2 regions of the Bradyrhizobium quebecense genome follow, and region 2 is predicted to be linked to the other one. Evidence: riboswitches for the same ligand, from Rfam matches in the RefSeq annotation. Region 2 holds a riboswitch; the other holds the start of a gene.

Region 1 (11,895 bases), 160 kb from region 2:
CGACAACCACGACGTCCATGCCGACCATCGCGGCCGAGGCCGGATTGGTGCCGTGCGCGGAGGAGGGGATCAGGCACACCTTGCGGTGCGGCTCGCCGCGCGCGAGGTGATAGCCACGGATCGCCAGCAGCCCGGCATATTCGCCCTGCGCACCGGAGTTCGGCTGCAGCGAGATCGCGTCATAGCCGGTGATGTCGCACAGCCACTGCTCCAGCCGCTTGAACAGCGCGTGATAGCCCTTGGCCTGATCCGCAGGCGCGAACGGATGCAGGTTGCCGAACGCCGGCCAGGTCAGCGGGATCATCTCGGTGGTGGCGTTGAGCTTCATCGTGCAGGAGCCGAGCGGGATCATCGCACGGTCGAGCGCGAGGTCGCGATCGCTGAGCTTGCGCATGTAGCGCAGCAGCTCGGTCTCCGAGCGGTGGGTGTTGAACACCGGGTGGGTGAGGAAGGCGCTGGTGCGCCGCAGCTCCTTCGGCAGCGCCTCGCGCGCGGCCGCCTCGATCTCGGCGAAGCTGAGCTTGCCGCCGAACACGCGCCACACCGCCTCGACGGTCTCCGGCGTCGTGGTCTCGTCGAGCGCGATGCCGAGCGTGGTCGCACCGATACGCAGATTGATCCGCTCCGCGAGCGCGCGGGAGACGATCTCGATCTGCTTCGCGCCGACCTCGACCGTCACAGTGTCGAAGAATGCCTCGCTGGTCGGCGCAAAGCCGAGCTTGCGCAGGCCTGCGGCGAGCACGGTGGCGCGGCGATGCACGCTGCGCGCGATATGCGTCAGGCCTTCCGGGTCGTGATACACCGCATACATCGAAGCGATCACGGCGAGCAGCACCTGCGCAGTACAGATGTTGGAGGTCGCCTTCTCTCGGCGGATATGCTGCTCGCGGGTCTGCAGCGCCAGCCGATAGGCCGGTGCACCGCGCGAATCCACCGAGAGGCCAACGATGCGGCCGGGCAGCGAGCGCTTCAGCGTGTCACGCACGGCCATGTAGGCGGCGTGCGGTCCGCCATAACCCATCGGCACGCCGAACCGCTGCGCCGAACCGATGGCAATGTCGGCGCCGAGCTCACCGGGCGAGGTCAGCAAAGCCAGCGACAGCAGGTCCGCGGCCACGATCGCAAGCGCACCCTTGGCGTGCAGCGATGCGATCGCCGGCCGGAGGTCGCGCACCGCGCCTGTCGTGCCGGGATATTGCAGCAGCGCGCCGAGCACGTCGGCCTTGTCGAGCTCGGTCAGGGGATCGCCGACCACCAGCGCCCAGCCGAGTGGCGCGGCGCGCGTGCGCATCACCGCCAGCGTCTGCGGATGCACCTCCTTGTCGACGAAGAACACCTTTGCCTTGACCTGCGAGTGGCGCTCGGCGAGCGCCATCGCTTCGGCGGCCGCGGTCGCCTCGTCGAGCAGCGAGGCGTTGGCGACGTCGAGCCCGGTGAGGTCACAGATCATGGTCTGGAAATTGAACAGGGCTTCGAGCCGCCCCTGGCTGATCTCCGGCTGATACGGCGTATAGGCGGTGTACCAGGCCGGGTTCTCCAGGATATTGCGCTGGATCACCGCGGGCAGGATGGTGCCGGAATAGCCCTGGCCGATCAGCGAGGTGAAGGTCTGGTTCTGCGCGGCGAGCTCGCTCATATGCGCGAGCGCCTCGGTCTCGCTCAGCGCCCGGCCCAGATCGAGCGGCGCCTTCTGAAGGATCGATGCCGGCAGCGTCTCATTCATCAGCGCCTGCAGGCTCGCGGCGCCGACCGTTTCCAGCATCGCGTTGATGTCGCGCGGTGACGGTCCGATGTGGCGGCGGACGAAATCGGTGGCGGCTTCGTTGATCGGCTTGAAGGGCGCGTTCATGGCTTGATCCTTAAACTGATCCTCAGGCGGTGTGTGCGGCGTAGGCGGCCTCGTCCATCAGGCCGCCGAGTTCGCCCCTGTCGGCAATCTTCAGCTTGAAGAACCAGGCCTTGCCGCCGGCATCCGAATTGACCAGGGCGGGCTCGGCCGCGAGCGCCTCGTTGACCTCGATCACTTCGCCGGTGATCGGCGCGTAGACGTCGGAGGCGGCCTTGACGGATTCGACGACCGCTGCGGCCTCGGCTTTCTTCAGGCTGCGGCCGACCTTGGGCAGTTCGACGAATACGACGTCGCCGAGCTGCGACTGCGCGTAGTCGGTGATCCCGATCGTGGCGACGTCGCCCTCGATGCGGAGCCATTCGTGGTCGGACGTGTACAGCGTCGTCATGGTGATCGATCCTTTGGCGTTTAGCGTTTGTAGGTATTGGGAACGAAGGGCGTGGCTGCGACCTTGAGCGGCAGCCGTTGGCCGCGCACTTCGGCGAAAACCGTGGTGTCGAGCGCGGAAAGGGATGTCGGCAGGTAGCCCATCGCAACCGGCGCATTGAGGCTCGGGCCGAAGCCGCCCGAGGTCACCTTGCCGATTGGCTCGGTCGAGGTCGGATCGGCGAACAGGCCGGCGCCTTCGCGCACCGGTGCGCGGCCGTCGGGCTTCAGGCCGACGCGGCGGCGAGCGGCGCCGTCGGCGAATTGCGCGAGAATCTTGTCGGCACCCGGAAAACCGCCGGCTCGGGCGCCGCCGCTGCGGCGGACCTTCTGCACCGACCACTCCAGCGCGCCTTCGACCGGCGTCGTCGTGGTGTCGATGTCATGACCATAGAGGCAGAGCCCGGCCTCGAGCCGCAGGCTGTCGCGCGCGCCGAGCCCGATCGGAAGTACATCGGGATTGTCCAGCAATGCGGTGACCAAGGCCTCCGCCTTGTCTGCGGGCACGGAAATCTCAAAACCGTCCTCGCCGGTATAGCCGGAGCGCGAGACGAAGCAGTCGATATCGCCGACGCGGCGCGGACCGGCGTCCATGAATTTCATCGAACTGACATCTGCACAAAGTTTCGCCAGCGCCGATTCTGCTTTCGGCCCCTGCAGCGCGATCAGCGCGCGGTCGGCCAGCGACACGATTTCGCAAGCTTCGGAGAGATGCGCGCGCAGATGCGCCTCGTCCTCGGCCTTGCAAGCGGCGTTGACCACCAGGAACAGGTGATCGCCGAAATTCGCGACCATCAGGTCGTCGAGCAGGCCGCCGTCATTGTTGGTGAATTGCGCGTAGCGCTGCCGTCCCGGCGCGATGCCGACGATGTCCTGCGGCACCAGCTTTTCGAGCGCGAGCGCGGCGTCCGCGACCTTGCCCGACTTCGCCCTCAGCACGAGCTGGCCCATGTGGGACACGTCGAACAGGCCGGCTTCCTTGCGGGTGTGCAGGTGCTCTTTCAGCACGCCGGCGGTGTATTGCACCGGCATGTCGTAGCCGGCGAACGGCACCATCTTGGCTCCGCGCGCCAGATGCAGCGCGTGCAGCGGGGTCTGTTTCAGCGGGGAAGTTTCGCGCGCAAGCATCACAGGGCCCTCGCGGTTCCCGCCGGGGACCTATTTCCCCTTGAGAAACCTGCAGAAAGCCCCATCTGTCGCTGTGCCTGAGAGTATTATCCCGTCGGCGGACGCATCGGGGAGAACCCCAGCGCCTCTTTCCAGATGTTAGACGTCACGCGGTCCTTTTGCCTGAGAGTTTCCGGGGCGGTTGCTCCTTCGGCGCCGGCGGTAAGGCCGGTCTCTCCCGACGTGACTAATAACAGGTAGGTAGAAAACACGGCGCCACCAAGACTGTCAACGCAGCTCTCGCGGCTATCCAATGGGCTTTGTGCTGCCGCGGCAAGCCCATGATCCGCCTGCACAGTTTCTGGACACCGCAGCTGGCAATGTCTAAAAGCGTTCGGCCGGAAAATGACGCCTTTTTGCGGCTGGCCGGCCCCTTTTTCCGATTGGATGAACATGAGCAGCGTCAACGACATCAGGTCGACATTTCTGAACTTCTTCAAGGAGAACGGCCACGAGATCGTGGCATCGTCGCCGCTGGTTCCGCGCAACGACCCGACCCTGATGTTCACCAATGCCGGCATGGTGCAGTTCAAGAACGTCTTCACCGGCGTCGAGAAGCGCGGCTATCAGCGTGCCACGACGTCGCAGAAGTGCGTCCGCGCCGGCGGCAAGCATAACGACCTCGACAATGTCGGCTACACCGCGCGCCATCTCACCTTCTTCGAGATGCTCGGCAACTTCTCGTTCGGCGACTACTTCAAGGAGCGCGCGATCGAGCTCGCCTGGAATCTGATCACCAAGGATTTCGGGCTGAAAAAGGACAAGCTGCTCGTCACCATCTACCACACCGACGACGAGGCGGCCGGCTACTGGAAGAAGATCGCGGGCTTCTCCGACGATCGCATCATCCGCATCGCGACCTCGGACAATTTCTGGGCGATGGGCGATACCGGCCCGTGCGGTCCGTGCTCCGAAATCTTCATCGATCGCGGCGAGCATATCTGGGGCGGACCTCCGGGAAGCCCGGAAGAGGACGGTGATCGCTTCCTCGAATTCTGGAACCTAGTGTTCATGCAATACGAGCAGGTGACGAAGGAGGAGCGCGTGGCGCTGCCGCGTCCCTCGATCGACACCGGCATGGGGCTGGAGCGCATGGCCTGCATCCTGCAGGGCGTCGAGAGCGTGTTCGAGACCGATCTGTTCCGCCACCTGATCGATGCGGCTGCATCGGCCCTCGGCCATGGGCCGAACCCGCAGAACGTGGCGTCGTACCGGGTGATCGCTGACCATCTGCGCTCCTCGGCGTTCCTGATTGCCGACGGCGTGCTGCCGTCGAACGAGGGCCGCGGCTATGTGCTGCGCCGGATCATGCGCCGCGCAATGCGCCACGCGCAGCTGCTCGGCGCGAGCGAGCCGCTGATGCATCGCCTGGTCTGGGCGCTGGTCCGCGAGATGGGCCAGGCCTATCCGGACCTGGTGCGCGCGGAGAAGCTGATCGAGGAGACGCTGCAGCTGGAAGAGACGCGCTTCCGCAAGACGCTGGTGCGCGGCCTCTCGATCCTCGATGAGAAAAGCGCCGGCCTCAAGAAGGGCGACATGTTCGACGGCGACACCGCGTTCACGCTGTACGACACCTACGGATTCCCGCTGGACCTGACGCAGGACGCGCTGAAGTCGCGCGGCATCAGCGTCGACCAGGCATCGTTCACCGATGCGATGAACCGCCAGCGCGAGAAGGCGCGCGCCTCCTGGGCAGGCTCCGGCGAGGCGGCTACCGAGACCATCTGGTTCCCGCTGCGCGAGAAGCTCGGCGCAACCGAATTCCTCGGCTATGAGACCGAGAGTGCGGAAGGCGTGGTGACGGCACTGGTCAAGGACGGCGCCGAGGTCGACGGCCTCAAGGCCGGCGAGAGCGGCGCGATCGTGCTGAACCAGACGCCGTTCTATGCCGAGTCCGGTGGTCAGGTCGGCGATGTCGGCATCCTGACCGGCGAGGGGGTCAAATTCCGCATCACCGATATGCAGAAGAAGGCCGGCGACCTGTTCGTGCATGTCGGCACGGTGGAGCAGGGCACCCTGAACGTCGGCACCGCCCTGCAGCTCGAGGTCGACCACGCCAGGCGTTCGTCGATCCGCGCCAACCACTCGGCGACGCATCTGCTGCACGAGGCGCTGCGCCAGGTGCTCGGCGATCACATCGCGCAACGCGGCTCGCTGGTCGCGCCCGATCGCCTGCGCTTCGATTTCGTGCATCCGAAGCCGATTACGCCGGAAGAGCTCGCCCGGGTCGAGGACATCGCCAACGATGTCGTGCTGGAGAATGACGAGGTGACGACCCGCGTCATGGGTGTCGACGACGCCCGCGAGGCCGGTGCGCGCGCACTGTTCGGCGAGAAGTATGGCGACGAGGTTCGCGTCGTCTCGATGGGCAAGAGCGCCCGCGAGCACGGCCAGAACGCGCTTGGCTGGTCGGTCGAGCTCTGCGGCGGCACCCATGTTCGTCGCACCGGCGACATCGGCCTGATTTCGGTGACCAGCGAGAGCGCGGTCGCGTCCGGCGTCCGCCGCATCGAGGCGCTGACCGGACATCATGCGCGCAAGCACGCCAACGACACCATGACGCTGGCGAAGACCGCGGCGGCCGAGTTGCGCACCACGATCGAGGATGTGCCGGCGCGCATCGCGGCCCTGATGGAGGAGCGCAAGAAGCTCGAGCGCGACCTGTCGGATGCCCGCAAGAAGCTCGCGATGGGCGGCGGAGCGTCGTCGAATGGTGCCGCCTCCGGCGTGCGCGAGGTCGGCAACGTCAAGCTGCTCGCGCGCGCGGTCGAAGGCGTCGAGACCAAGGACCTGAAGAGCCTCGTCGACGACGGCAAGAAGCAGATCGGCTCCGGCGTGGTCGCGATCGTCGGCGTCACCGAGGACGGCAAGGCCGGCATCGTGGTCGGCGTCACCGCCGACCTGACCTCGCGCTTCAACGCGGTCGAGCTGGTGCGCAAGGGCTCCGAGGTGCTCGGCGGCAAGGGTGGCGGTGGCCGGCCCGACATGGCGCAGGCCGGCGGGCCCGACGGTGCCAAGGCCGACGCCGCGCTGTCGGCGATCGAGCAAGCCATGACTCAACAGGCATCGGCTGGCGCCTGACGGAGAGGCTGATCGTGGCGACGGCTCCGGGTAAGCCAACGATCAGCGATCCCGGACTGCGGGAGCGTCTCTACGAGCTGCTCGAGCAGGACCACCTGCCATATTCGGTCGGCGCGCGATTTGTCCGGCTCGTCGTCGCGATCATCACCGTCGATGTGCTGGCAGCGATCCTGGCGTCGGTGCCGGAGATCGATGCCCAATTCTGGTGGCTGTTCACGGCGATCGAGATCGCCGCGGTGACTGCCTTCGCGCTGGAATATGCCGCGCGGCTCTGGAGCGTGGTCGGCCGCTCGCTGCGCGACATGACGCCGCTGCAGGCGCGGCTGGAATACGCCTGCTCGGCGCTCGGCGTGATCGACCTGCTTGCTTTCCTGCCGTCGACCATCGCGCTCGCGATCGGCGACAAGACCGCGCTGGTGCTGTTCGGCATGCTGCCGTTCCTCAAGCTGGTGCGCTATTCGACCGCGATGCGCTCGCTGCTGGCGGCGCTGCATGCCGAGCGGCGCACGCTGTTCGGCTGCGTCGTGATCCTGACCGGCGCGGTGCTGCTTTTCGCCTCGCTGCTCTATGCCATCGAGCACAAGGTGCAGCCGGACAAGTTCGGCACCATGCCGCAGGCGATGTGGTGGGCGATCGTGACGCTCGGGACCGTCGGTTACGGCGACGTCGTCCCGGTGACGGTGCTCGGCCGGATGGTCACGGTGGTTGCGATCGTGGTCGGTTTTGCGATGATCGCGCTGCCGGTCGCGATCGTCTCGACCGCGTTCGCCGACGAGGTCCGGCGCCGCGACTTCGTCGTGACCTGGGGCATGCTGGCGCGGGTGCCGCTGTTCTCACATCTCGGCGCTGCCGAGATCGCCGACATCATGCGCCTGCTGCGGTCGCAGACCATCGAGGCCGGCGAGGTGCTGGTGCGGCGCGGCGATCCGGCGTCGTCGATGTATTTCATCACCGCCGGCGAGGTCGAGATCGACCTGCCGAGCCAACGCGTGCGGCTTGCCGACGGCTCGTTCTTCGGCGAGATCGCGCTGCTCAGGCGGACCAGCCGCTCCGGCACGGTGACGGCGACGCGGAAGACCAAGCTGCTGCTGCTCGATGCGCAGGACTTCCATGCCCTGACCGAGCGGATCCCGGCGCTCGGCGCCCATGTCAGGGAGACGGCGGAGGCGCGGCTTGCCGACCCGCTTGCGGCCGGTGGCGACCTTGCCGCCGGCGAACTCGCACAAGCGCCGCCGCGCGAGACCGACGGCGGCATCCGCGATTAGAGCATTTCGGTTCTGATTGAATCAGAACCGAAGCTCTAGATTCTTGTTCTGACGCGTTTTCTTCACGCGAACCGGTATCCACTTCGCTCGAAAACGCTCTAGTCTCTCCGCAGAAACACGTAATCCGCCGAATACGCCGCGCTCTTCAGTGCGCCTGATTTGTCGCAGGCGCCGCTGAGTTCGCCGCCCGAGGTGTTGATCCGCTGCACCGTGGCGACGCTGGAGAGCAGGCCGTTGCCGCGGTGGGAGATCACCTCGAGCTTCAGCCAGGGAATGTCCGCTGGCGTTGCGCCGGGCGCGCTGCCGGCGGTGCGGGCGGTCACGGCGCTGCCGTCGACATGCTCCCAGTTCGGTCCGGCATAGTGCCGGCCGACGGTGCGGCCATCGGCGATCAGGGTGGCGACCGGTTCGCGGAACGACCAGGCGAGCTTGCCGTCGATGACCGGCTTGCACTCATAGACCTGCACGCCCTCGGCGTGGACGGTGAGGACCGCGGTCTCGTCGGGCGCCGCAACGGGGGCGGGCAGCGGATCGGCAGCGAGTGCCGCCGAGCCGGTCAGCAGCAAGGATGCGAGCGTCACCCGGCCGGGAAAGGTCATGGTCACGCTCGCTGCTGTGTTCGGCAACAGGCAGCCGTTATTAGGCCGCCATCGCCTTTCCGAGATTCTCGGCGACCTTGTCGAGGAAGCCGGTGGTGGAGAGCCAGCGCTGGTCGGCGCCGACCAGGAGCGCGAGGTCCTTGGTCATGTAGCCTTCTTCGACGGTCGCGACGCAGACCTTCTCCAGGGTGGTGGCGAACTTCGCCAGTTCCGGGTTGTTGTCGAGCTTGGCGCGGTGGGCCAGGCCACGGGTCCAGGCAAAGATCGACGCGATCGAGTTGGTCGAGGTCTCCTTGCCCTTCTGGTGCTCGCGGTAGTGGCGGGTCACGGTGCCGTGGGCGGCTTCGGCTTCCACCGTCTTGCCGTCCGGGGTGAGCAGCACCGAGGTCATCAGGCCGAGCGAGCCGTAGCCCTGGGCCACGGTGTCGGACTGCACGTCGCCGTCATAGTTCTTGCAGGCCCAGACATAGCCGCCGGACCATTTCAGCGCCGAGGCGACCATGTCGTCGATCAGGCGGTGCTCGTAGGTCAGGCCCTTGGCCTCGAATTCCTTCTTGAACTCGCGGTCGTAGATGTCCTGGAAGATGTCCTTGAAGCGGCCGTCATAGACCTTGAGGATGGTGTTCTTGGTCGAGAGGTAGACCGGGTAGTTGCGCAGCAGGCCGTAGTTCAGCGAGGCGCGGGCGAAATCGATGATGGAGTCGTCGAGATTGTACATCTCCATTGCGACGCCGGCGCCCGGCGCCTTGAACACTTCCCGCTCGATCACGGTGCCGTCCTCGCCGACGAACTTCAGCGACAGCGTGCCCTTGCCGGGGAACTTGATGTCGGTGGCACGGTACTGGTCGCCATAGGCGTGGCGGCCGATGATGATCGGCTTGGTCCAGCCGGGAACCAGGCGCGGCACGTTCTTGCAGATGATCGGCTCGCGGAAGATCACGCCGCCGAGGATGTTGCGGATGGTGCCGTTCGGCGACTTCCACATCTGCTTCAGGCCGAACTCCTTCACCCGGGCCTCGTCGGGGGTGATGGTGGCGCATTTGACGCCGACGCCGACCTTCTTGATGGCTTCGGCGGCGTCGATGGTCACCTGGTCATTGGTCTCATCGCGGTATTCCATGCCCAGATCGAAATAGAGCAGTTCGACATCCAGGAACGGGTTGATCAGCTTGTCCTTGATGTACTGCCAGATGATCCGGGTCATCTCGTCGCCATCGAGCTCGACGACGGGGTTGGATACCTTGATTTTTGCCATGACGGGGAGGCCCTCTTGGGAACGGCGCGCTTTTGACGGCGGGGGTGGAATACGCCTGCGCTATAGCACCGCCCGGGGACGGGCGGAAGCGCACCGGTTATGCACTTTCAGCCCATCTTTTCACCGAGAACCGCCATTCTGACGGCGGCTCTCGCTCCTTGTCCTGGACGGGTTTTCCTCACCTGAACCCCTCTAAAGCGGGACCTGCGTGGCGGTCCCGGCCACGATGTACCAGGTCACGAACAGGCCCGCGATCAGGGCCCCCGGCAGGCTCGATCCGGTTCGCCGCCAGGTGAAGGTCGCGATCACGGCGACGATTGCCAGGAGCGGCACGAACTGAATCGCGACGATGGTCGAGAGCGGCACGAAGCTGGGGTCCGGGATCGGGTTGAACAGCTTTCCGGTCAGCCACAGCGTGCCGTATTGCAGCACAAGCACCACGATGAAACCGAGCGTCAGCGCCAGGATGTTGGTCAGATAGAGCGCTCCGCGCGGGGCGCCCATGGTCGAGAAATTCCGGTGCAGCACGTGTAGCGCCACCACGAAAAACGCCGTGAACGGAATCAGATAGATCAGGAAGATGAGGAATTGCTTCGCGCTCATCAATTTGAGTGCGACGATCCAGAATCTGAAGTCGATCTTGAAGGCGAGGTCGGCGAGCCAGAGCGCAGCGTAGCCCACCGCAACCGAGGCCACCGCGATCACGACGGATTGACCGACGAGGCCGGCCCGGCTGGCGCGCTTCGGGACGAACCACATCAGCGCCAGCGTGATCAGGCCGTTGATGATGGCCCAAACCAGGATCTGGCTGGTGATGCCCTGCGGCAGGAACGCGCTTGGGGTGACGAATGTGCCGCCCAGTGCAAAGGCCGGGTAGTAGGTCAGCGCGGGGATGAAGGCGGACAGGATGAACGTCGTGGTCCAGCGCCGGCCGCCGGCGGCCTGATGCGCCGGCATGGTGCCGTCGCCAGCCGCCGGCAGCCGCAGGCGGGAGAACATCGGCGCCTCCAGCAGCGCGTCGAACGTCCCGATCATGAGCGCCACGAAGCCGATCAGCGCGATCAGGGTACCGATCTCCTTGCGGAACCAGATCTGGTCGTCGACCGGACGAGGCGTGCCGCCCTTCAACGTCTTGGCGAACCAGTCGAGGCTGTAGCCGATCGCCTCATGCGAGATGTGCTCGGCTGGATGGGTCATCGCGGGGGTGTACAGCACCCGGGCGGTGCCGTTGGCCGGATCGCCATAGACCTTGCCCGGCTCGACCGTGCCTTGCGTGCCGAACAGCGCCCAGAGTTTCGGGCTCTTGGTGACGTCGCGGGCGAGGTCGACGCCCCACATCAGGGTGGAGAACTCCTCGTACTGGGCAAAGACCAGCGCGGTGTTTCGCGGCCAGCTCGCGGTGCCCTCGGCGGCGAACGGCTTGCCGGTGGACGAGCCCTCCAGCACCATCGATTTATAGTCGTTGGGCATCGCGGTGGCGGCCGCCAGCACGGTCCAGCCGCCCATCGAATGGCCCTCCAGCCCGATGTTCTCCTTGTCGACGAATGGCAGGCTGCGGAGATAGGCAAGGCCGTCAGGTCCGCCAAAGCCGTTGGCGAAGGAGGGCGGGTCGCTGTAGCCATGGCCGGTCTGATCGAGCGCCAGCACCACATAGCCGCGGCGGGCGAACTCGATGCCGAAGCCGTCCTGGGTCTCGCGCGAATTGATGTAGCCGTGCACGGCGAGGATGCCGGGCGCCGGGATCTGCGGCGTCGCGTTCGGCGGGATGTAGAGCAGGGCGCTCATGGTGTTGCCCTTGGCGCCCTTGAACCTGACATCCGCGATCCGGATGCCGCCTGCGGTCTGTGTGAGGTGGGCGAGCAGGCCCCCCGCCACGATCAAGACCACGCCCACAATCGCCAGCGTCCGTCTGCCCCGCATCATCGCCCCAAGTGCTTCGACCCAAGTGCCCTCGCCGTTCAAGCGGCGTCTCAAGCGTGCCTTTACAGCTTCGCTTTGGTTGTGGTTGATAGCCTATCCGAAGGCGAAGCGCGCGCAAGCGACGGTCTTCGCTCCGTGCGATTGGGATTCCGATTGAGGATTCGCAAACGCCGCTAACCCTGTTATCTCCTTGGAGAAAATGGTCCCGCGCAAAACCGGTGCAAAGCTAGTTGCGCCGCCCTGCATGAGAGTTTGAATCAGCCGCTTCGGAAGCTGATTCAAAATCTTCAGACGTTGAATCAGAAAGTGAAGTTAGATGTCCGGCACCGACAA
Region 2 (11,895 bases):
ATCGACAACGTGTCGAACGACGGGTTCTCCAGAAAATCGATGTCGCCGGACTGCAGCGCGTTCATCGCAGTCTGCGCGTCGGCCATCGTGACCCACTCGACGCGGTCAACCTTCACGACCTTGCCGCCCGCGGTCCAGCTCGCCGGCTCCTTGCGCGGCACGTAGTCGTTGTTCTTGACATAGACCGCCTTCACGCCCGGCTGGAATTCGGCCTGGACGAACTTGAACGGACCCGAGCCGATCTGCTCCGGGATCGGCTTGTCCGGCGGCGTTTCGGCCAGCCGCTTCGGCATCATGAAGGCGACGCGCGACGACGGCTTGCCGATCGAATCCAGCACCAGGCCGTAGGGCTCCTTCAGCTTCAGCGTGATCGTCTTCGCGTCGGTGGCCTCTAAGCTCGCCGTAAAGTCCATCAGCTTCTGGCCCATGCCGTCGACCTTGGCCCAGCGCTTCAGCGAAGCAACGCAGTCTTCCGCGGTCACCGGCGTTCCATCGTGCCACTTGAGGCCGTCGCGCAGCGTGAATGTGTAAGTGAGCTTGTCGTCGGACACCTTCCAGTCGGCCATCTGCGGCTGGATCTTGAAGTTGGAGTCGGTTGCGACCAGCGTGTCGTAGACCATGTAGCCATGGTCTCGCGTGATATAGGCGGTGGTCAGGATCGGATCGATGACGCGCAGATCCGAATGCATCACCGCGGTGATGGTCTTGCCCGCGGCCATGGCCTGCGGCGCAAAGGACAATTCCTGCGGCGCGAACGACAGCGCGAGCGCCGTCAACGCAGCCGCTAGCGTGCGGTGCTTCCAACGCGAGATAGGGAACATGCAATTTCTCCTGACGTGTAACTGGTCAAAGCCGGCTTATTCGTTATGCATGCGGTTCGTTATTTAGGCGAACTAACATGCTGTATGGCTTGTGAAATCGAGACTTGCATCAAGCGCAATGCGCGTCAATCGGTTTCCGGCAGGATCGAATGTATACGAACGAATGAACCGCTGGTGCAGCGCATTTGACTTTACAAACTCATCTTCCGAGCTTTTCGTACGGCACGCGAACGCGTATCGGCGCGCACAAACAACAAGAGAGAAAAGACATGAACCCCGCCAATCTTCCTTTTGATTCCGAAGCGATGCTGCAGGGGCTGCGCAGCTGGGTGGAATGCGAGAGCCCGACATGGGATGCGGCCGCAGTCGAGCGCATGCTCGACCTCGCCGCGCGCGAGATGGCGGTCATGGGTGCGACGATCGAACGCATCGCAGGACGCCAGGGCTTCGCCGGCTGCGTCCGCGCCCGTTTTCCCCATCCGAAACAAGGCCAGCCGGGCATCCTCATCGCCGGCCATCTGGACACCGTGCACCCGGTCGGCACCATCGAAAAGCTGGCGTGGCGGCGCGAAGGCAACAAGTGCTTCGGGCCCGGTATCTTCGACATGAAGGGCGGCAACTATCTGTCGATCGAGGCGATCCGGCAGTTGGCACGCGCGTCCTTTACGACGCCGCTGCCGATCACCGTGCTGTTCACGCCCGATGAAGAGGTCGGCACGCCGTCGACGCGCGACATCATCGAGGCCGAAGCCGCGCGCAACAAATACGTGCTGGTGCCGGAGCCCGGCCGGCCGAACAACGGCGTCGTCACCGGCCGCTACGCGATCGCGCGCTTCAATCTGGAAGCTGTCGGCAAGCCGAGCCATGCCGGCGCGACACTCTCCTCGGGCCGTTCCGCGATCCGCGAAATGGCCCGGCAAATCATTGCCATCGACGGCATGACCACCGAAGACTGCACCTTCTCGGTCGGCATCGTGCATGGCGGGCAATGGGTCAATTGCGTCGCAACGACCTGCACCGGCGAAGCGCTCAGCATGGCCAAGCGCCAGGCCGATCTCGACCGCGGCGTCGAGCGCATGCTGGCGCTGTCGGGCACCGCCAACGACGTGACCTTCAAGGTGACGCGCGGCGTCACCCGCCCGGTATGGGAGCCGGATGCCGGCACCATGGCGCTCTATGAAAAGGCCAAGGGCCTCGCGGCGGCGATGGGCCTCGATCTGCCGCACGGCAGCGCCGGCGGCGGATCGGACGGCAACTTCACCGGTGCGATGGGCATCCCGACCCTCGACGGCCTCGGCGTTCGCGGCGCCGATGCGCATACGCTCAACGAGCATATCGAGATCGAGAGCCTTGCCGAGCGCGGCCGCCTGATGGCGGCGCTGCTGGCGACGCTGGACTGACACCGATTTGCACTGCACAACACGTTGGCAATGCCGGACCGAAATTTAGCCTTGTCCAATTTTGAGGCTTCGCCTACGGTCCAGCCGTCCAACGCGACGATGCGGGAGAGATCGAAGTCACAACATTCGTGTTGTTGCTTCGGCGCCGACGGAGCAACCGCCCCGGAAACTCTCAGGCAAAAGGACTGTATCGTCAGGACGATCTGGAGAGAGACGGACACGACCGCATCAAGGGCCGTGACGTCCACCGAAGGGGATAGTCTGCCATCGGGCCCAGGCCCGATGCGGATCAAGCTCTCAGGTACCGTGACAGATGGGGCGCCGACGCCGGTTTCACCGGTGGTTCGGCGACTCTAACCCACGGGAGCCTGAAGACCACCATGCCTCACATCGCAATCATTGGCGCCGGCATCACCGGCGTGACGACGGCCTATGCCCTGCTCGAACGCGGCTATCGCGTGACTGTCCTCGACAGGCATCGATACGCCGCGATGGAAACCTCGTTCGCCAATGGCGGACAGCTTTCCGCTAGCAACGCGGAAGTGTGGAACAGCGCCGCGACCATTCTCAAGGGGTTGCGCTGGATGCTTCGAAGCGACGCGCCGCTGCTGATGAATCCGAAGCCGAGCTGGCACAAATATTCCTGGATCGGCGAGTTCGTCGGCCACATCGGCCGCTATCGCACCAACACCATCGAGACCACGCGACTCGCGATCGAAGCGCGCAAGCATCTGTTCTCGATCGCACAGCGCGAGAACATCGCCTTCGATCTCGAACGCCGCGGCATCCTGCACGTCTATCACGACAAGGCCGGCTTCGACGCGGGCCTGCGCGTCAACACGCTGCTGCAACAAGGCGGGCTCGACCGCCGGCCGGTGACGGCGGACGAAATCCGCAGCATCGAACCCGCGCTGCAGACGACCTGCTATGGCGGCTTCTTCACGCCGTCGGACGCGACCGGCGATATCCACAAGTTTACGCGCGGGCTCGCCGACGCCTGCATCCGTCGCGGCGCGAGCTTCGTCCATGAGGCCGACGTCGATGCGATCGCGCGCGGCGACGACGGTTTCCGCATCGGCTGGAACGAAGCCGCTTCGCACGATGCTGGCGTCGCGACGCGACATGAGTTGCAGGCGGACGGCATCGTCATTTGCGCCGGCGTCGCGAGCCGGCACTTCGCAGGCCTGCTCAACGACCGCGTCAACGTCTATCCGGTGAAGGGCTATTCGATCACCGTGCAGCTCGATGCGCCGCAAAGCCGGGACGCTGCGCCAACCGTCAGCCTGCTCGATGAGGCCGCGAAGATCGTCACCAGCCGGCTCGGCGCCGACCGCTTCCGCGTCGCCGGCACCGCCGAGTTCAACGGCTTCAACCGCGACATTCGCGCCGACCGCATCCAGCCGCTGGTGGATTGGGTGCGGCAGCATTTTCCCGGCATCGACACGTCGAGGATCGTGCCTTGGGCCGGCCTGCGCCCGATGATGCCGAACATGATGCCGGTGGTGCGCGCCGGACGGTTTCCGGGCGTGTTCTACAACACCGGCCACGGTCATCTCGGCTGGACGCTGTCGGCTGCGACGGCGCAGATGGTGGCAGGCGCGATCGATGACTGGCGCGACCTCGACACGCCTTCGATGGTGCCGTCGCAGGTCGATGCGACCGAGACCGCCCGCGCAGCTTTCCCCTAATTATCCAGCCGACGAGGAAGAATATGAGCGTATTTGCGTGTGGCCAAGTCGGAATTCGCTGAGAAACACCGCATGACAACGACTAGCGTGATATTGGGGAAAAGCGCTTCAGCGCGGGAGGGGACAATGCGCATTGGGGTAGCGGACACGCATGGCATTGCGGTCCGGTGCGGGATTCCGGACGGCAGGTGTGCCGGCGGCAATCTCTTCGGCGGACCGATACGTAACCTCGCCGCCGGCACGCGCACCAACTCGGTGCGCCGCCTTTCCGAAACGGTCAACGCTCAGGTCTCTGCACTGGGCTCCACGAAAGGCGCGACATGACAACCGAGACGTTGACCAGGCCGGATCAGATTGCCGCGGAGCTGTGCGCGGCCGTCGATCGAAACTTCGACGATCAGATCGCGTTCCTGTCGCGCATGGTGCAGTTCCGCAGCTTGCGCGGACAGGAAGCGCCGCAACAACGCTGGTTGGCCGAGCAATTCGCAAAGCGCCGCTACGACGTCGATGCGTTCAGCCTTGCCGACGTCAACCTGATGAGCCATCCGAAGGCTGCGCCAATGGACGGCATCGATCTTGCCGGATCGCAGCAGGTCGTTGCGACGCTCAACAGCAAAGGCAGCGGACGCAGCCTGATCCTGCAAGGTCATATCGACGTGGTGCCGGAGGGGCCCGCTGACCTTTGGGACCGGCCGCCGTTCGCGGGTGCCGTGCATGACGGCTGGATGTTCGGGCGTGGCGCGCAAGACATGAAGGCCGGTGTCTCGGCCATGATCTTCGCGCTCGATGCTTTCAGCGATGCCGGCTATGCCCCGGCCGGGCGCGTCCATCTGCAGACCGTGACCGAGGAAGAGAGCACCGGCAACGGCGCACTGTCGACGTTGATGCGCGGCTATCGCGCCGACGCCTGCCTCATTCCAGAGCCGACCGGACACACGCTCACGCGCGCCCAGGTCGGCGCCGTCTGGTTTCGCCTGCGCGTCCGCGGCACGCCGGTGCATGTCGCCTATTCCGAGGCCGGTACGAGCGCGATCCTGTCGGCGATGCATCTGGTGCGCGCGTTTCAGGATTACACCAAGGCACTCAATGCCCGGGCGCTCGACAACAGCTGGTTCCGCAGCGTCAAGAATCCGATCAAGTTCAACGTCGGGATCATCAAAGGCGGCGATTGGGCCAGTTCGACCGCGGCCTGGTGCGAGCTGGATTGCCGGCTCGGCCTCTTGCCGGGCGAAACACCGCAGCAGGCGATGCGTGGCATCGAGGAATGCCTGACTGAGGCGCACAAGGCCGACGACTTCCTGTCCGACAATCCGGCCGAGCTGGTGTGGAGTGGTTTTCAGGCAGACCCGGCGGTGTGCGAGCCCGGCAGCGAAGCGGAAGCAGCTCTGTCTGCCGCCCATCACTCCGTCTTCCAGGCTCCAATGCAGGAGCGCCTGTCTACCGCCGTCAACGACACCCGCTACTATTGCGTCGACTACGGCATCCCCGCACTTTGCTATGGTCCTTACGGTATCGGCCCGCATGCGTTCAACGAACGTGTCGAGCTCGACAGCCTTCGCAAGACGACGCAGAGCATCGCACTGTTCGTTGCCAACTGGTGCGGCGTGATGCGAGCGTGAATGGACTTGTCGTTTCAGGTCGGTGGCGCATGACGACATGTGCAATTCGAAATAGCAGCTTCAGACCAAGGGAGGCTTCCAACGGCCTGAACCGCGCCTTGATATAACGCCGCCATTGGCACAGTATTTGCCTGCAAATTCATCACGTTCGCGCTAGCCTTGAGACAAGACGCAGAAGCGCATGAGACACATCACGGGGACACCATGAGTATGATGCGGCCCAGCCTTCGCTTCGCACTATCTGGCGGCAGGAGATAGCAACGATGCTCGGCTATCTCCTCCGCCGCATCCTCGCCGCCATTCCCGTAATGGGCGTGGTGGCTCTGTTCGTGTTCCTGTTGCTACGGCTGACGCCGGGCGACCCGGCCGCCATTCTCGCCGGCGACAATGCGACACCCGAACAGCTCGACCGCATCCGCACCTCGCTTGGTCTCAACGAGCCGATCTACATCCAGTTCTACACCTGGGTCGCCAAGCTCCTGCACGGCGACCTCGGCGTCTCCCTGATCTCGAACAAGCCGATCCTCGAGATGATCGGTCCGCGCCTCGAGCCCTCGATCTCGGTCGCGCTGGCCACCATCGTCCTCTCGATCCTGGTGGCGGTGCCGCTCGGCGTGATCGCGGCGTGGAAGCACGGCACCTGGATCGACCGGTGCGTGATGGGGCTTTCGGTGCTCGGCTTCTCGGTGCCGGTGTTCGTGATCGGCTATGTGCTGATCCAGGTGTTTGCGATCGATCTGCGCTGGGTTCCGGTGCAGGGCTTCAAGAGCATCTCGGCCGGCTTCGGTCCGTTCTTCGAGCGCATCATCCTGCCGACCTGCACCCTCTCCTTCATCTATGTCGCGTTGATCGCGCGCATGACACGGGCCTCGATGCTCGACGTGCTGGGTGAGGACTACGTGCGCACCGCGCGCGCCAAGGGCATCGGCGAGACCGGCGTGCTGCTGCGCCATGCGCTGCGCAACGCTGCGGTCCCGGTCATCACCGTGATCGGTTCCGGTTTCGCGCTGCTGATCTCGGGCGTGGTCGTTACCGAGAGCGTGTTCAACCTGCCCGGCATCGGCCGTCTCACCGTCGACGCGGTGCTGGCGCGCGACTATCCGGTGATCCAGGCCATGATCCTCCTGACGTCGGGTATCTATGTCGCGGTCAATCTCTTGATCGACCTCGCTTACACCCTGCTCGATCCTCGTATCCGGTACTGAGCAATGGCGATCGAAACCCTTCCCGAATCCTCCATCCCCGTCACCCGGCCGTTCCGCGTCAAGTTCGGCTTCCTGGCGTCGACGCCGATCATCGCGGTTGCGACGATCTGCCTCGTCCTGATCATCCTGATGGCGATCTTCGCGCCGCTGCTCGCGCCGCACGATCCGTTGTTGCTGACGCCGTCGCAGCGGCTGAAGCCGTCGAGCGCGCAATACCTGCTCGGCACCGATGCGTATGGACGCGACCTGCTGTCGCGCGTCATCTATGGCGCACGGATCTCGCTGTTGATCGGGCTCGGCGCCGCCGTCTGCTCGATCGCCATCGGGCTCCTGATCGGCCTCGTCGCCGGATTCTTCCGCTGGGTCGATGCCGTGATGATGCGCGTGATGGACGGCTTGATGGCGATCCCCGCCATCCTGCTCGCGATCGCCGTGGTGTCGCTGTCCGGCGCCAGCATCTGGACCGTGATGGTCGCGATCACCATCCCCGAGATCCCGCGCGTGGCGCGGCTGGTGCGCTCGGTGGTGCTGACCGCGCGCGAGGAGCCCTATGTCGAGGCCGCGATCTCGCTCGGCTCGAGCCTGCCGAAGATCATGTGGCGGCATTTGATGCCGAACACGATCGCGCCGCTGATCGTGCAAGGCACTTACGTCTGCGCATCCGCGATCCTGACCGAGGCGATCCTGTCGTTCCTCGGCGCCGGCATCTCGCCGGAAACGCCGACCTGGGGCAACATCATGGCCGAGGGCCGTGCCTATTTCCAGGTCAAGCCGTCGCTGATCTTCTGGCCGGGGCTGCTGCTCTCGATCGCCATTCTCAGCGTCAACCTGATCGGCGACGCCGCGCGCGACGCGCTCGATCCCCGCATGAAACAGCGTGAGGGCAAGTGATGGCTCCAATGCCAATTGAAGCCATCACCCCGGGGCGGTGCGAAGCACCGAACCCGGGATCTCGAGATTCCGGGTCTGGTGCTTGCGCACCATCCCGGAATGACGGTGACGGACCCATCGTGCCCCCTCGCAACACGAGACCCTGACATGACCAACGTCGTCCTCGACATCAACAATCTCGTCGTCGGTCTCGGCCGCAAGGCTGACGCCCACCGCATCATCGACGACCTGTCGCTGCAGGTGCGTGAGGGCGAGACGCTCTGCCTTGTCGGCGAAAGCGGCTCGGGCAAGTCGGTGACCTCTTTGACCACGATGGGCCTGCTGCAGAAGGGCACGCTGGTGCCGTCCGGCGGCAGCGTCAAGCTGGTCGGCGAGGAACTGCTCACCGCGACCGACCGGCGGCTGCGCCAGCTGCGCGCGACGCGGATGGCGATGATCTTTCAGGAGCCGATGACCGCGCTCAATCCGGTGGTGCCGGTCGGCCGCCAGATCGACGAGGTGCTGCGCGCCCATACCGATCTCGACTCCCGCGCGCGGCGTCAGAAGATCCTGGCGATGATGGAGCATGTGCGGCTGCCCGATGTGGAGCGCATCTTCTCGTCCTACCCGCACCGCCTGTCGGGCGGACAGCGCCAGCGCATCATGATCGCGATGGCGCTCGTGCTGGAACCGAAGCTCCTGATCGCGGACGAGCCGACCACCGCGCTCGACGTCACCACCCAGAAGCAGATCCTCACGTTGATCCGCGACCTGCAACGCGACCACGGCACAGCCGTCCTGTTCATCACCCACGACATGGGCGTGGTGGCCGAGATCGCCGACCGCGTCGCGGTGATGCGGCACGGCCGGCTGGTCGAGACCGGCCAGCTGCAAGATGTGCTGCGCAACCCGACGATGGAATACACCCGCAACCTGCTGTCCGCGGTGCCGAGCCTCGTGCCGCGCGCGCCACGCCCGGAGACGAACGAGCCGGTGGTGCTGGAAGCCAACGAGCTCAGCAAGGTCTACCGGGAGCGGTCGCTGTACGGCAAAGCCCGGGAGGTCGCCGCCGCCAGCAACGTCACGCTCACTCTGCGCAAGGGCCGCACACTCGGTATCGTCGGCGAAAGCGGCTCCGGCAAATCGACGGTGGCGCGCTGCATCGTCCGCCTGATCGATCCGACCTCGGGCGGGGTGCGCCTCGTCGGCCGCGAGATCTCCGACCTGTCGCGCCGGCTGTTGCAGCCGCATCGCCAGAAGATCCAGATCATCTTCCAGGACCCCTACCGCTCGCTCAATCCACGCGTCACCGTCGGCGAGAGCATCGCGGAAGGCCCAGTCAATTACGGCATGCCGCGCAAGGATGCGCTGGCGCGGGCCCGCGAGCTGCTCGAGCTCGTCCATCTGCCGCCCGACGCGATCTCGCGCTATCCGCACCAGTTCTCCGGCGGCCAGCGCCAGCGCATCGCGATCGCGCGCGCGCTGGCACTCGATCCTGACGTGCTGGTGGCAGATGAGGCCGTGTCCGCGCTCGACGTCTCGGTGCAGGCGCAGGTTCTGAATCTGCTTGACGAAATCCAGCGACGGCTCGGCATCGCGCTGTTGTTCATCACGCATGATTTGCGCGTCGCTGCACAGATCTGCGACGACGTCGCCGTGATGCAACGTGGCCGCGTCGTGGAACAGGGACCGGCGGCGGAGGTGCTGACCAATCCGCAGCAGGCCTACACCCGTGCGCTGCTCGAGGCTGCGCCCGGGCGTGGCTGGGATTTTGCAAATTTCCGCCCCGTTTCGGAAGGCCTCGTGGCAACGGCCTAGGTCTTTAGACTTAACCTCGCGACGTACCTTTGGGTCTTTCAATACGCCCATAGGGCATGCAAATCCGGAGGTGCTCCCTGGCTTGCGCTTGGCGCGACGACACGCTTAACGTCGCGCGCTAGGGCATGGCCTGGAAGGTGGACGCCGGTCTTCCCGAAAGAACACGCTCAAACCAACGAGATCGTGGCGCGAACCGTTCCGTTCGCACCATGATCGAAGAAACGTATCGAGACCAACTTGATGACCCGCATTGCCGTTGGCGGCTTCCTGCACGAGACCAACACCTTCGCACCGACGAAGGCAACCTATGACGACTTCGTGCACGGCGGCGGCTGGCCGTCGATGACCCATGGCACCGAGGTGCTCAAGGTCATGCGCAAGATCAATGTCGGCCTCGCCGGCTTTGTCGAGGCCGCGGAAGCCAATGGCTGGGAGCTGGTGCCGACGATTTTCGCGGCGGCGAGCCCATCGGCGCATGTGAGCAGGGACGCGTTCGAGCGGATCGTGACGGAAATGGTCGACGGCATTGTCGCGGCCGGCCCGATCGATGCCGTCTATCTCGACCTGCACGGCGCCATGGTCACCGAGCATTATGACGACGGCGAAGGCGAAACCCTCGCTCGCGTGCGCAAGGCCATCGGCAACGACCTGCCGCTGGTGGTGAGCCTCGATCTGCATGCGAACGTCTCGCCCAAGATGATCGAACATGCCGATGCACTGATCGCCTACCGCACCTATCCGCATATCGACATGGCCGACACCGGCCGCGCCTGCGCCCGGCATCTGGCGCTGATGCTCAAGTCCGGACAGCGCTTTGCCAAGGCATTCCGGCAATTGCCGTTCCTGATCCCGATCAGCTGGCAATGCACCAACGACCAGCCCACCAAGGGCATCTATCAGAAGCTCGCGGCCCTCGAGAGCGATGCCGTGCCGACGCTGTCGTTTGCGCCGGGCTTCCCGGCCGCCGATTTCAGGGATTGCGGGCCGAGCGTGTTCGCCTATGGCCGGACGCAAGCCGACGCAGATGCGGCCGCCGACAAGGTCGTCGCCCTGGTCGAGAGCCATGAGGACGATTTCGACGGCCGGATCTATTCGCCGGACGAAGGCGTGCAGCTGGCGATGGAGCTGGCGAAGTCGGCCAGCAAGCCGATCATCATCGCCGACACCCAGGACAATCCCGGCGCCGGCGGCGATTCCGATACCACGGGCATGCTGCGCGCGCTGGTGCGCAACAGAGCGAGCGCCGCAACCGGCGTGATCTACGACCCGCAATCGGCGAAGGCTGCGCACACGGCCGGCGTCGGCGCCACCGTCACGCTCGAGCTCGGCGGCAAGTCCGGCATTCCCGGCGACGCGCCGTACCGGGAGACTTTCGTCGTCGAGCAGCTCTCGGACGGCAAGTTCGTTGCACCGGGCCCGTATTTCGGCGGCCGCGACATGGATATGGGGCCCTCGGCCTGCCTGCGGGTCGGCGACGTCCGCGTCGTCGTCGGCTCCTACAAGGCCCAGCTTGCCGACCAGTCGATGTACCGCTATGTCGGCATCGAGCCGACCGCGCAGAAAATCCTGGTCAACAAGAGCTCGGTGCATTTCCGCGCCGATTTCGAGCCGATCGCCGAGAAACTGCTGATCTGCGCCGCGCCCGGCGCAATGCCGGCCGATACCGCCACACTGCCGTGGAAACATTTGCGTCCTGGCATTCGTATCAAGCCTAACGGCCCCACTTTCACCCCCTCCTCCCCATCACGCACAAACGGATAGAGAGATCATGCCGACCATTGAGCGCATCGACAGTTTTGCCGACGAACTCACCGCCATCAGACGGGATCTGCATGCGCATCCCGAGATCGGCTTCGAGGAGGTCCGCACCTCCGGCATCGTCGCCGACAAGCTCACGAGCTGGGGCATCGAGGTGCATCGCGGCCTCGGCGGCACCGGCGTGGTCGGTGTGCTCAAGGGCAAGGGCAGTAGCTCAAGGAAGATCGGCTTGCGCGCCGATATGGATGCGCTGCCGATGGAAGAGAACACCAATCTGAAGTGGCGCTCGACGATCCCCGGCCGCTTCCACGGCTGCGGCCATGACGGCCACACCACGATGCTGCTCGGCTCGGCGCGCTATCTCGCCGAGACCCGCAATTTCGACGGCACCGTGCACTTCATCTTCCAGCCGGCCGAGGAAGGCCTCGGCGGCGCGCGCGCCATGATCAAGGACGGCCTGTTCAAGCAGTTCCCCTGCGACGAGGTCTACGGCCTGCACAACGCGCCCGACCTCAACCATGGCGAGATCGCGATCCTGCCGGGCCCGGCAATGGCCGCAGCCGACTTCTTCGACATCAGGATCCAGGGCTACGGCGCGCATGGCGCGATGCCGGAGCGCTCCAAGGACGCGGTCGTGATCGCAATGACGCTCGGACAAGCGTTGCAGTCGATCGTCAGCCGCAACGTCGATCCGCTGCAGGCTGCGGTGCTGTCGA

What was found. A riboswitch is a leader RNA that binds a small molecule or an ion and turns the genes downstream of it on or off. The one in region 2 is predicted to bind glycine.
Region 1: linked by a shared signal. The riboswitch ahead of gcvT (glycine cleavage system aminomethyltransferase GcvT) and the one ahead of HU230_RS18615 (D-amino acid dehydrogenase) in region 2 are both predicted to bind glycine.

The regions. Positions count from the first base shown of each region.
Region 1 is NZ_CP088022.1:3,982,701-3,994,595, reverse strand. It holds gene gcvP (aminomethyl-transferring glycine dehydrogenase) at 1-1,849, opposite strand, end outside; gene gcvH (glycine cleavage system protein GcvH) at 1,872-2,237, opposite strand; gene gcvT (glycine cleavage system aminomethyltransferase GcvT) at 2,258-3,403, opposite strand; glycine riboswitch at 3,545-3,633, opposite strand; gene alaS (alanine--tRNA ligase) at 3,836-6,523, shown strand; gene HU230_RS19395 (cyclic nucleotide-gated ion channel) at 6,535-7,788, shown strand; gene HU230_RS19390 (DUF3455 domain-containing protein) at 7,887-8,387, opposite strand; gene HU230_RS19385 (NADP-dependent isocitrate dehydrogenase) at 8,428-9,642, opposite strand; gene HU230_RS19380 (alpha/beta hydrolase family protein) at 9,835-11,529, opposite strand; gene HU230_RS19375 (TrmJ/YjtD family RNA methyltransferase) at 11,879-11,895, shown strand, end outside.
Region 2 is NZ_CP088022.1:3,826,081-3,837,975, forward strand. It holds gene HU230_RS18605 (ABC transporter substrate-binding protein) at 1-821, opposite strand, end outside; gene HU230_RS18610 (M20/M25/M40 family metallo-hydrolase) at 1,091-2,221, shown strand; glycine riboswitch at 2,314-2,419, shown strand; glycine riboswitch at 2,423-2,536, shown strand; gene HU230_RS18615 (D-amino acid dehydrogenase) at 2,602-3,909, shown strand; gene HU230_RS18620 (ArgE/DapE family deacylase) at 4,230-5,528, shown strand; gene HU230_RS18625 (ABC transporter permease) at 5,792-6,733, shown strand; gene HU230_RS18630 (ABC transporter permease) at 6,737-7,624, shown strand; gene HU230_RS18635 (ABC transporter ATP-binding protein) at 7,772-9,421, shown strand; gene HU230_RS18640 (M81 family metallopeptidase) at 9,662-11,182, shown strand; gene HU230_RS18645 (M20 aminoacylase family protein) at 11,190-11,895, shown strand, end outside.